DNA from 3 places in the Alteromonas sp. W12 genome. Region 1 is predicted to be linked to each of the others. Evidence: predicted binding sites of a transcription regulator. Region 1 holds the regulator's gene; each other region holds the start of a gene.
What was found. The regulator ArgR, encoded in region 1, controls arginine synthesis, uptake and breakdown. The targets are predictions, from matches to a motif close to ANTGAATANNTATTCANT.
Positions count from the first base shown of each region.

Region 2: a site for ArgR is predicted at 2,055-2,072, ahead of AWH61_RS02720 (OadG family protein). Genes of this name have one in related genera too.
Region 3: a site for ArgR is predicted at 1,279-1,296, ahead of gltB (glutamate synthase large subunit). Genes of this name have one in related genera too.

Region 1 covers NZ_LQXH01000013.1:114,769-118,052, reverse strand. Annotated here, with positions in the region: gene AWH61_RS19070 (TonB-dependent receptor) at 1-63, shown strand, start outside; gene AWH61_RS19065 (type 1 glutamine amidotransferase domain-containing protein) at 257-940, shown strand; gene argR (transcriptional regulator ArgR) at 1,006-1,470, opposite strand; gene mdh (malate dehydrogenase) at 1,708-2,646, shown strand; gene ppc (phosphoenolpyruvate carboxylase) at 2,794-3,284, opposite strand, start outside.
Region 2 covers NZ_LQXH01000001.1:664,944-668,227, reverse strand. Annotated here, with positions in the region: gene oadA (sodium-extruding oxaloacetate decarboxylase subunit alpha) at 1-1,633, opposite strand, end outside; gene AWH61_RS02720 (OadG family protein) at 1,653-1,940, opposite strand; gene AWH61_RS02715 (acyl-CoA thioesterase) at 2,160-2,636, opposite strand; tRNA gene AWH61_RS02710 (tRNA-Arg) at 2,778-2,854, opposite strand; tRNA gene AWH61_RS02705 (tRNA-Arg) at 2,908-2,984, opposite strand; tRNA gene AWH61_RS02700 (tRNA-Ser) at 3,022-3,113, opposite strand.
Region 3 covers NZ_LQXH01000007.1:283,502-286,785, forward strand. Annotated here, with positions in the region: gene gltB (glutamate synthase large subunit) at 1-1,111, opposite strand, end outside; gene AWH61_RS08825 (N-acetylmuramoyl-L-alanine amidase) at 1,774-2,709, shown strand; gene arcB (aerobic respiration two-component sensor histidine kinase ArcB) at 2,809-3,284, shown strand, end outside.

The DNA.
Region 1 (3,284 bases):
GAGCGCCGTCAAGGTGATGCGTCACTTTGGGAACTACGTGTAGGTGTTAACTACCGCTTCTAAGCTGTAGAAAAACACTAGCTACAAGTTGTAGTGTTAGGTGCCACTCTCCTTAACAGGAAGTGGCACTTTTTTATGCCCGTCATTAATCTCACAATCATGCAATCAAACGATCCTCCGCTTTTTTAATGATCTAACTACGTACATTAGCCGAAGTAATTGACGACAAATTTTTAAATGCTCGCAAGGAGGGCTTATGTCAAAACGTATGCTAATGGTAATGACATCTCACGAAATTATGGGTGATACCGGCAAAAAGACAGGCATGTGGTTGGAAGAGTTTGCTGCGCCGTACTACGCATTTAAAGACCAAGGATATACGATAACTTTGGCGTCACCCATGGGAGGGCAAGTGCCTATCGATCCCAATAGTCTGGCTGACGATGCAATGACCGACGACGCTATGCGATATACGAAAGATGAGCTGGCGCGTAGCGCTATAGCGTCGACTATTCCGCTTGAAGATGTGAGAGCTGAAGAGTTTGACGCGGTGTTCTATCCAGGGGGACACGGTCCGTTGTGGGACCTTTCTGACAATGTGCACTCGATAAAACTAATCGAAGACACTATCGCAGCTAATAAACCCGTTGGGGCAGTATGTCACGCGCCAATTGTGCTTAAAGACGTTAAAACGCCTGATGGCAAATACCTGGTAGAGGGAAAATCTGTTACCGGATTTTCAAACAGTGAAGAAGCTGCAATGAAACTTACAGATGTAGTGCCTTATCTGGTTGAAGATGAACTGGTTAAAAAAGGCGGTAAGTATGAGAGCGCCGACAATTTTGCTGTAAAAGTGTGTACCGACGGATTACTGGTGACGGGACAGAATCCGCCGTCATCAAGACCAGCAGCCGATGCGCTGATTAAACTATTGAGTTAGCGTCAGCGAACAGCAGAATATATAGTGCCCTCAATGAGAGGGCACCGTTTTAAAAGCGTGGCTACCTAAACGTTCTCAAACAGGTCTTCAACACGCTGTCTTAGTTCTTCAATTCTAGACACATCCGCTGGCGCGATGAAAATAGTGTCGTCACCTGCAATGGTGCCCAAAACTCCGTCTTTCTTACTTAATGAGTCAAGCAAGCGCGCAATAAGCTGTGCAGCACCAGGGCTGGTTCTAATGATTACCATTACGTTGTTGTGAACGATATCCAGTACCAGCTGTTTAAGAGGGCTTTTAGCCGTAGGCATACCTAGCTCTGGAGGCAAGCAATACACCATGTCGCCTCTAGCATTGCGGGTTCTTACTGCACCGAACTTGCTTAGCATTCTAGAGATTTTAGATTGGCTGATGTTGTCGAAGCCTTGTGCTTTTAATGCATCAACAATTTCGCCCTGTGAACCGTAACTTTCTGCTTTAAGAATTTCTTTAAAAGCTTTGATGAGTAGCTCTTGTTTTGCGTTTGCCATTAGCGCTCTTTTCTTTTTTGAGGGTTATCGTTAGGAATTATATTTAGTATGCGTATATTGTGCCGTACAGGTAGACTTTGCGCAATTTCTTTGCATAATCATTCATGATAATGAATATCGAGATAAAATCGCCATAAATAACGTTAATAAGACGATCCGGTGATTGAGTTTTCCCCCGCGTTGCATTAGTGTGACGTTCCGTTTAAATACGTGAAGTAATCCCATAGGAGAAATGGTATGAAAGTAGCCGTGTTAGGTGCTGCCGGTGGTATTGGTCAGGCGCTGTCTTTGTTGTTGAAAACACAATTGCCAGCAGGTTCAGATTTAGCGCTTTACGACGTAGCGCCAGTTGTTCCTGGTGTTGCCGTTGATTTGAGCCACATCCCCACTGCGGTAAAAGTAACCGGTCACGGTAAAGATGACCTAGCTGATGCACTAACTGGAGCAGACGTTGTTCTAATTCCAGCGGGTATGCCTCGTAAGCCAGGTATGGATCGTTCTGATCTATTCAACATCAACGCCGGCATTGTTAAAAACCTAATCGAAGGTGTAGCTGATAACTGCCCGAACGCGTGTGTTGGTATCATCACTAACCCAGTTAACACTACTGTTGCTATTGCAGCTGAAACGCTTAAAGCGAAAGGCGTTTACGACAAGAACAAGCTTTTCGGTGTAACGACACTAGACGTTATCCGTGCTGAAACGTTTGTTGCTGAACTTAAAGGTGTAGACGTATCTTCTGTGCACGTACCGGTAATCGGTGGTCACTCTGGTACAACTATTCTTCCTCTACTTTCACAAGTTGAAGGCGTAGAGTTCACAGACGAAGAAGTTGCTAGCCTAACTACTCGTATCCAAAACGCGGGTACTGAAGTTGTTGAAGCTAAAGCGGGCGGCGGTTCTGCAACCCTATCAATGGGTCAAGCAGCGGCACGCTTCTGTCTATCTCTAGTTGCAGCAATGCAAGGTGAGAACGTGGTTGAGTACACTTATGTACAAACTGACGACAGCGACGACGCAGCATTCTTTGCACATCCAGTTCGCCTAGGCGCAAACGGTGTTGAAGAAATCTTGCCATACGGCGAGCTAAGCGCATTTGAAGAAAAAGCGAAAAACGACATGCTTGAAGGCCTACGTGGCGACATCAAGCTAGGCGTAGACTTCGTAAACGGCTAATAGCGCCTGAAGCGGATGTACTAGCATCCGCTAGAAAAGGCTGGATACGTTCTTACGTACCCAGCCTTTTTTGCATTTAAGACATTACAAAAAAAAGCCTGCTCAATGAGCAGGCTTTTCATTATAACGTTACGCGTTCATTGGGCTCTAGCCTGTATTACGCATACCAATTGCAATACCCGCGATGGTAACCATCATGGCACGCTCTAGGCTGGTGTTTTGTGCATCGTCACCGGCTTTACGGATACGATCCAGAAGCTCAATTTGCAGGTAGTGAAGGGGCTGAAGATATGCTGCGCGGATCTCCATAGACTCTTTACCCTGCGGGTCGTTTTTCATGATGTCGCCGTCACCGGTTATTGCCAACAGCGACGAGATGCTTTCTTTAAGCTCGCTACGCAATGCTTCTCCAAAGTGTTTAAGCTCTTTGGGTACCAAGCGCTCATCATAAGCTTCACTGATACGCGGATCGGCTTTATGGAACACCATGTCCAGCATTGAAAGACGTGAACGATAGAACGGCCATTCGCTGAACATCTCGTTAACCACTTTTTCATTTTCCGGTGTCTTCACGCTATCGATAGCGCGCATAACGCCTAACCAACTTGGCAGAACCAAACGGGTTTGTGCCCAGGCAA
Region 2 (3,284 bases), on a different contig from region 1:
CAAGCGGTGCATCAATAGACTGAGAAGAGTTAGAGTCTGATGGCGCAGCACTCTTAGTTTGAGGCTGTGCTTGCGTCTGAGAGCCACTAGCAGGTGTAACACTCGTCAGCGTACCTGAAGGTGCCACTTCTACGCGATACACTCTTCCATCTACGTTTACGTCGTAAGTTTCACTCGCGGTAGCCCCTTGTGAGCTTGACTTGGCTTCAGCAGGCTTAGGCGCACTCGAGCTTTGCGACTCTTGCGCGCTAGGTGCAGGTTCAAACGCATCAGGGTTGCCGCGGTTTTCGATAAACTTTAGGCCTATCTGCGGGAATAAGGCATAAGTCAAAACATCATCAATTTTATCGTCTGACAGCGATAGTTGCTTTTTCTCAGCCAGTTCATCAAGCTCTTTACTCAGTGTATCCAGCTCTGGTGCAATATTGTCAGCAGGCCGGCATGTCACGGGCTCTGCGCCATCAAGCACACGCGCCTGCAACTCCTTGTTTACTGGTGCTGCGGTAGCGCCATATTCACCTTTAAGAACGCCTGCGGTTTCTTTTGTAATGCTTTTGTAACGCTCGCCGGTGAGTACGTTAAGCACTGACTGCGTGCCCACGATTTGTGAGGTTGGCGTAACAAGAGGAATGAACCCAAGATCTTCCCTTACCCGTGGAATTTCTTTTAACACTTCTTCGAATTTGTCTTCAGCGCCCTGCTCTTTAAGCTGACTTTCCATGTTGGTTAGCATTCCGCCCGGTACTTGAGCCAAAAGAATACGTGCATCTACCCCTTTGAGACTGCCTTCGAACTTGCTGTATTTCTTTCTTACTTCCCTGAAGTAACTGGCAATTTCTTCTAGTTCGGGTAGTGCAATACCCGTATCGCGCTCTGTACCTTCTACGATAGAAACCATGGTCTCAGTTGCGCTATGACCATAAGTCATGCTCATTGAAGAAATAGCCGTGTCCAGCATATCAATGCCGGTATCGATAGCTTTTTGATACGTCGCCGTACTCAACCCTGTTGTGGCATGGCACTGCATGGCAATAGGTACATCAACCGTTTCTTTTAATCCGGTAATCAATGCCTCGCACTCGTACGGTTTTAAAAGCCCAGCCATATCTTTTACGCAGATAGAATGAACCCCTAGGTCTTCAAGCTGTTTCGCCATTTCGAGCCAAAGCTTAAGATTGTGCACAGGGCTTACCGTATAAGAAATTGTTCCTTGCGCGTGAGCGCCACTGTCTATGGTCGCTTTTATTGCGGTTTTCAAATTTCTAATGTCATTCATGGCATCAAAAATTCTAAATACATCTACGCCACTTTCGTGAGCACGCTCTACAAAGCGAGTGACAACATCGTCAGCATAATGGCGGTAACCCAATAGGTTTTGACCACGCAACAGCATTTGCTGTTTCGTGTTAGGCATGGCTGCTTTTAGCTTTCTGATGCGCTCCCAAGGGTCTTCCCCTAAATAACGAATACAGGCATCAAATGTAGCACCACCCCAAGATTCAACTGACCAAAAGCCAGCTTTATCTAGTTTTTCCGCTATGGGAAGCATATCTTCAATACGCATGCGCGTAGCAAGAAGGGATTGGTGGGCATCACGCAGAACCAGCTCGGTAAGGGCCAGAGGCTTAGACATGGTAACTCCTGATTAGGCTTTATTTTTTAGAATTTTGGCGATGGGTATGAATTGCGGCAGAAATAGCTGCGATAACGTTTCCGTCTATTCCTGGTTGTACCGCTTGATTGTTTCGACTCAAATTAGCTGAAGGCCCTTTTAAATGAGCTGTAGGCTCTGCTGTTTCACCGGGAAAGGCTTCACAAAATCGGGCAATGAGATGAATCCCCACAATAAGAAGCCCTAAGAATGAGAAAACAAATACCATTCCTATAAGCATAAGAGAACCTGCTTCAAAGAGCAGGCTAGCGACGGATCCCGAATCCATATTCAATCCTGTTGTTATTTTGTACCTGAATAAGTATCACGTGGTTTTTCAAAACACAACAAAGCAGCATAAAAAACCACTTTAAAATGAATAAAACCCGCCAAAATGAAACTTAATGCATTATTCTTTAATAAATTTGCAACAAAAGTATATTTTAGGAATTAGCATAAGCGTTGCCGATGCCAGCAATCTACATTTACGTTCATTTATACTCACGCCTTAATGAAAGCCTATATTTTCCGTAAAGTCACTGTCTAGCTGTTTAGCGAAATCTTTCGCATGCATCGCCACTAATTCTAGCTGCATATGTCGTTCATCCTCGGGTACGTAAGCAGGCACATTTACTGGGCTTCCCTCACAGTCCACCGCCATAAAAGTTATAAAACAGCGATTTGCGACAGACGTAGTGTTTTCCGTGGCGTCGCCCGATTTAACCACAACATAGATATGCATACTTGACGCTCCAGTGTGTACCAACGATGCGGTTATCTCAACTAGCTGACCTACTTTTATAGGTTTTATGAAACGTATGCCATTGGCAGACACCGTGACGCAGTAACATTTGGACCACTGCGCGGCACAGGCATAGGCTGCTTGGTCAATCCATTTCATTACAATGCCACCGTGAACGTTACCGCCAAAGTTTACGTCGGTAGGTTCTGCTAAAAATCGAAAAGTAGTAGATGGATGTGCCATAGCGTACCTCGCGCTTTACTGCTGTTAGACACATTAAGTTTAGCTTAAATTTTGAACAGCGCGCTTAGACGAAAGTGGAGAGAACAAAAATAAAAGGAGTAGAAATGAAAAAACCCACCTAAAAAGGTGGGTTCTTCAATATGGCGCGTGTGGAAGGATTCGAACCTCCGACCGCCTGGTTCGTAGCCAGGTACTCTATCCAGCTGAGCTACACACGCGTAAACTTGTGTACTTTTGAATTCTACCTCAAAAGGTGACGCTTTAAAATAAGTGGCGCGTGTGGAAGGATTCGAACCTCCGACCGCCTGGTTCGTAGCCAGGTACTCTATCCAGCTGAGCTACACACGCGCAAAACTTGTTGTTGGCCGTCACTGCCAACGAATAATGGCGGAGAGGGAGGGATTCGAACCCTCGATACGCGTATATGCGTATGGTTCCTTAGCAGGGAACTGGTTTCAGCCACTCACCCACCTCTCCTTGACTGCGGGGTGCATTTTACGGATTCATTGGCCTGAGTCAAACCTTTTTTATAAAGAAATTGTTCACCCGCTGCCATTTTAAACGATTCGAGCAAAAAACCAGTAATTTGTTCGCAATACAAGCAATTAAACCGAATTTTATTTAACGATGCTCGTTAATTTGCATTTG
Region 3 (3,284 bases), on a different contig from region 1:
TAATGAAACCGTTCTTAGTAATAACGTAACGAGCAGGACGTAGACCATTTCTATCAAGGTTACAGGCAACGTGGCGACCGTTAGTTAAAACGATACCCGCTGGGCCATCCCATGGTTCCATGTGCATAGAGTTGAACTCGTAAAATGCACGAAGATCATCGTCCATGGTCTTGTTGTTTTGATAGGCGGGTGGAACAAGTAACCGCATAGCACGGAATAAATCCATACCGCCGGCTAAGAATAGCTCCAGCATGTTATCCAGCGAGGATGAGTCCGATCCTTCAGTATTAACGAAAGGGGCTGCATCTTTAAGATCTGGAATAAGTGGCGTTGCGAATTTAGCAGCACGTGCCATGGCCCAGTCGCGGTTTCCTTTAATGGTGTTAATTTCACCGTTGTGCGCAAGGAAGCGGAAAGGCTGAGCAAGCGGCCAGCGTGGTAGTGTATTTGTTGAAAAGCGTTGGTGGAAAACGCAAATTGCGCTTTGCATACGCTCATCGGCAAGATCGTGATAAAAGGCGGGTAAATCTTTTGGCATTACCAAGCCTTTGTAGATCGTTACCAAGCCCGACAAACAAGCTACGTAAAAATCGGGATCTTTCTCAAGACGTTTTTCAGCGCGGCGGCGGATCATATACAAACGACGCTCAAGGTCGCGTTTTCTCCAACCTGCTGGCGCGTTCACAAATACCTGTTCAATTTGTGGAACACCCGTTAGCGCTAATTCACCCAGTACTGAGTGGTCGACAGGCACTTCGCGCCAACCCACTACTGAAAGTGTTTCTTTTTCTAGTTCTTCATTAAGTACTTCACGCGCGGCTTGCGCAAGTACCGGGTCCTGACTTAAGAAAATCATGCCCACGCCGTATTTTTTGCTGAGTTTCCAGCCATTTTCTTCGGCGATTGCATGGAAGAACGCATCCGGTTTCTGTAGTAATAAACCACAGCCGTCACCGGTTTTCCCGTCGGCGGCGATACCGCCACGATGCTGCATACGGTCAAGACCGTGTATTGCAGTAGTTACCAATTCATGACTGGCTTCCCCATGAGTGTGAGCGATTAAGCCAAACCCACAGTTGTCCCGGGAATCATTGGGATTATATAAACTCATCTCTTAACTCCTTCAACCTTTTGACTGGGCAAGGTATGCGTTGCGTGTAGATGCGCCTAGGTTTGCGTATCACAACATTATTAGACGTCTTTTATGCCTGCGAGCGGTATTGCTCGCGGCGTGCGCCTTTCTTGTCGTTATTTTATTATTAGAGGATTCCAGTCGTTTCCGCATTTTTATGCATTATTGCGATGCGGGCCGTACAAAATACCCACATTAAAAACTAAAATCAAACGCTAAAAGTATAAGCTTTATAGTGAATTAGTATAAATATAATTAAATGTATATTAATCAGTTGTTTACGTGGCGTCATTTATGTTTGTAACAAAAATGTTATCAGTATTGCAAAGTGAATAACTCACCCCTTATAAATGATATTACTTCTCATTTGCGTTTTATTAATGAATAAATATGCTTTGAAATTGATGTTTTATGTTGTCAATAGCGGTTTGCGGTGTATTTTTATTAATTTGTAAAGCTATGGTTCCACTAATATAAGTAGTTTGCTATATTGGTTGAAAATTAACCACAGGTAAGGCTCGTGGTGCGCTGAAGGATGTTGATAGAGAGCCCTGTGTGTGAATTGAGTGTACGCTTATGTGGAAGGCGAAGAATAAAAATTCACTGTGGTGGCGTGCTGTTAAGACAATAAGGATTATTGTATGAATACACTACATGCTTCACCACGGCCTTTATTTAGTATAGATGATCATATTCTAACTGGCGACAATATCACCTTCAGGCTTTCTCCCAACACATCTGGGCGATTTCAATCAGGATCTCCCGATACTATTGTTATTCATTTTACCGCCGGTAGTAGCCTTTCATCTTCGGTGAATGTCTTGACCAATGCCGATAGCGGTGTGTCAGCTCACTTTGCCGTTGGACGCAATGGTGACATTGTTCAAATGCTTCCGACTAATAAAATAGCGTGGCACGCAGGAGAAAGTTATTACGAGGGGCGTAGTGGCTTGAATCAGTACTCTATCGGCATTGAATTAGACAATGCCGGCCAGCTTAAGGCTAGAGGAGACGGCACCTTTGAAAGTTGGTTTGGCGAAATTTTTGGCGAGAATGAAGTATTAGCTGCCCAGCACATTAACCAACAGTCTATGGGCTATTGGCACAAGTACACCGACGTACAAATTGTTAGGACGCTATCGCTGTGTAAAGCGTTGTGTAGCCACTACAACATCTCTACTATCGTCGGGCATGAAGAAATAGCGCCGTCACGAAAGGTCGATCCTGGCCCCGCTTTTCCCCTTCAAAGACTCAAAGCCGCTGTTTTGCAAAGTGATAGTGAAACGTGGGCAACTGAGTCAAGTGATTCGAATTCACAGCGAGAGGCGCATGACCAAATTCAGCGGGATCTCGCTAGCCCTGTAAAGCGGGTGGCCAATGTAAGTGCCAATTCGCTGAATGTGAGAAAAGGGCCAGATGTTTCGTACCCAACTGTCGAGAACGGTTTGAATAAGGGCGAAGTGCTAAAAATACTGGAAAAGCGAGGGGAGTGGGCGAAAGTGTCTTACACGAAGGTGGGATGGGTGAATACCAAATACATTAATGAAATTACTGAAAAGTCGCCTTTCAAATCCTAATTCTGAGCAGGGCCACAGAGTTATGCTTTGACAAACCGCATTCCCGAAAAGAGGAAAGCCTGATAGGATAACCGCAAAATAAGCTTAAATTAGACGTACATGCATTCAGATTCACCAAACGATTCTTGGGCAATTCGCTTTGCCCAATTTGTTCAGCGTTTTGGCACTCTAAAGCTCAGCATATTGTTTGTTGTTCTTTCGCTTGTGTTTACGCTAGGGGGCTCATACGTAATTCGCGTGAGCATGGGAAGCCAGGTTCAGCCCGATGACTTCATCAGTGCTGTAGTACTGACCATGTTATCTGCGCCTTGGGTACTTTATTTCTTTAGTGAGTTAATCAAGCAATTAGAAAACTCACGTACCAACTTAAAGGAAGTGGTAAGCCAGTTAGAAAGTTTGCGTGAAGAAGATGTCTTTCTTAACCGCGAACTTCAAAGCAACATCAGACAGCTTAATCACGAGATAGAGCAGCGCAAGCAAGCACAAGAAGAGCGTGAGGCGCTGTTTAAAGACTTAGAAAAAGAAATTCAGGATAAATCAGAACAAGAAGCACAAGCACGCCGCTTATCAACCTT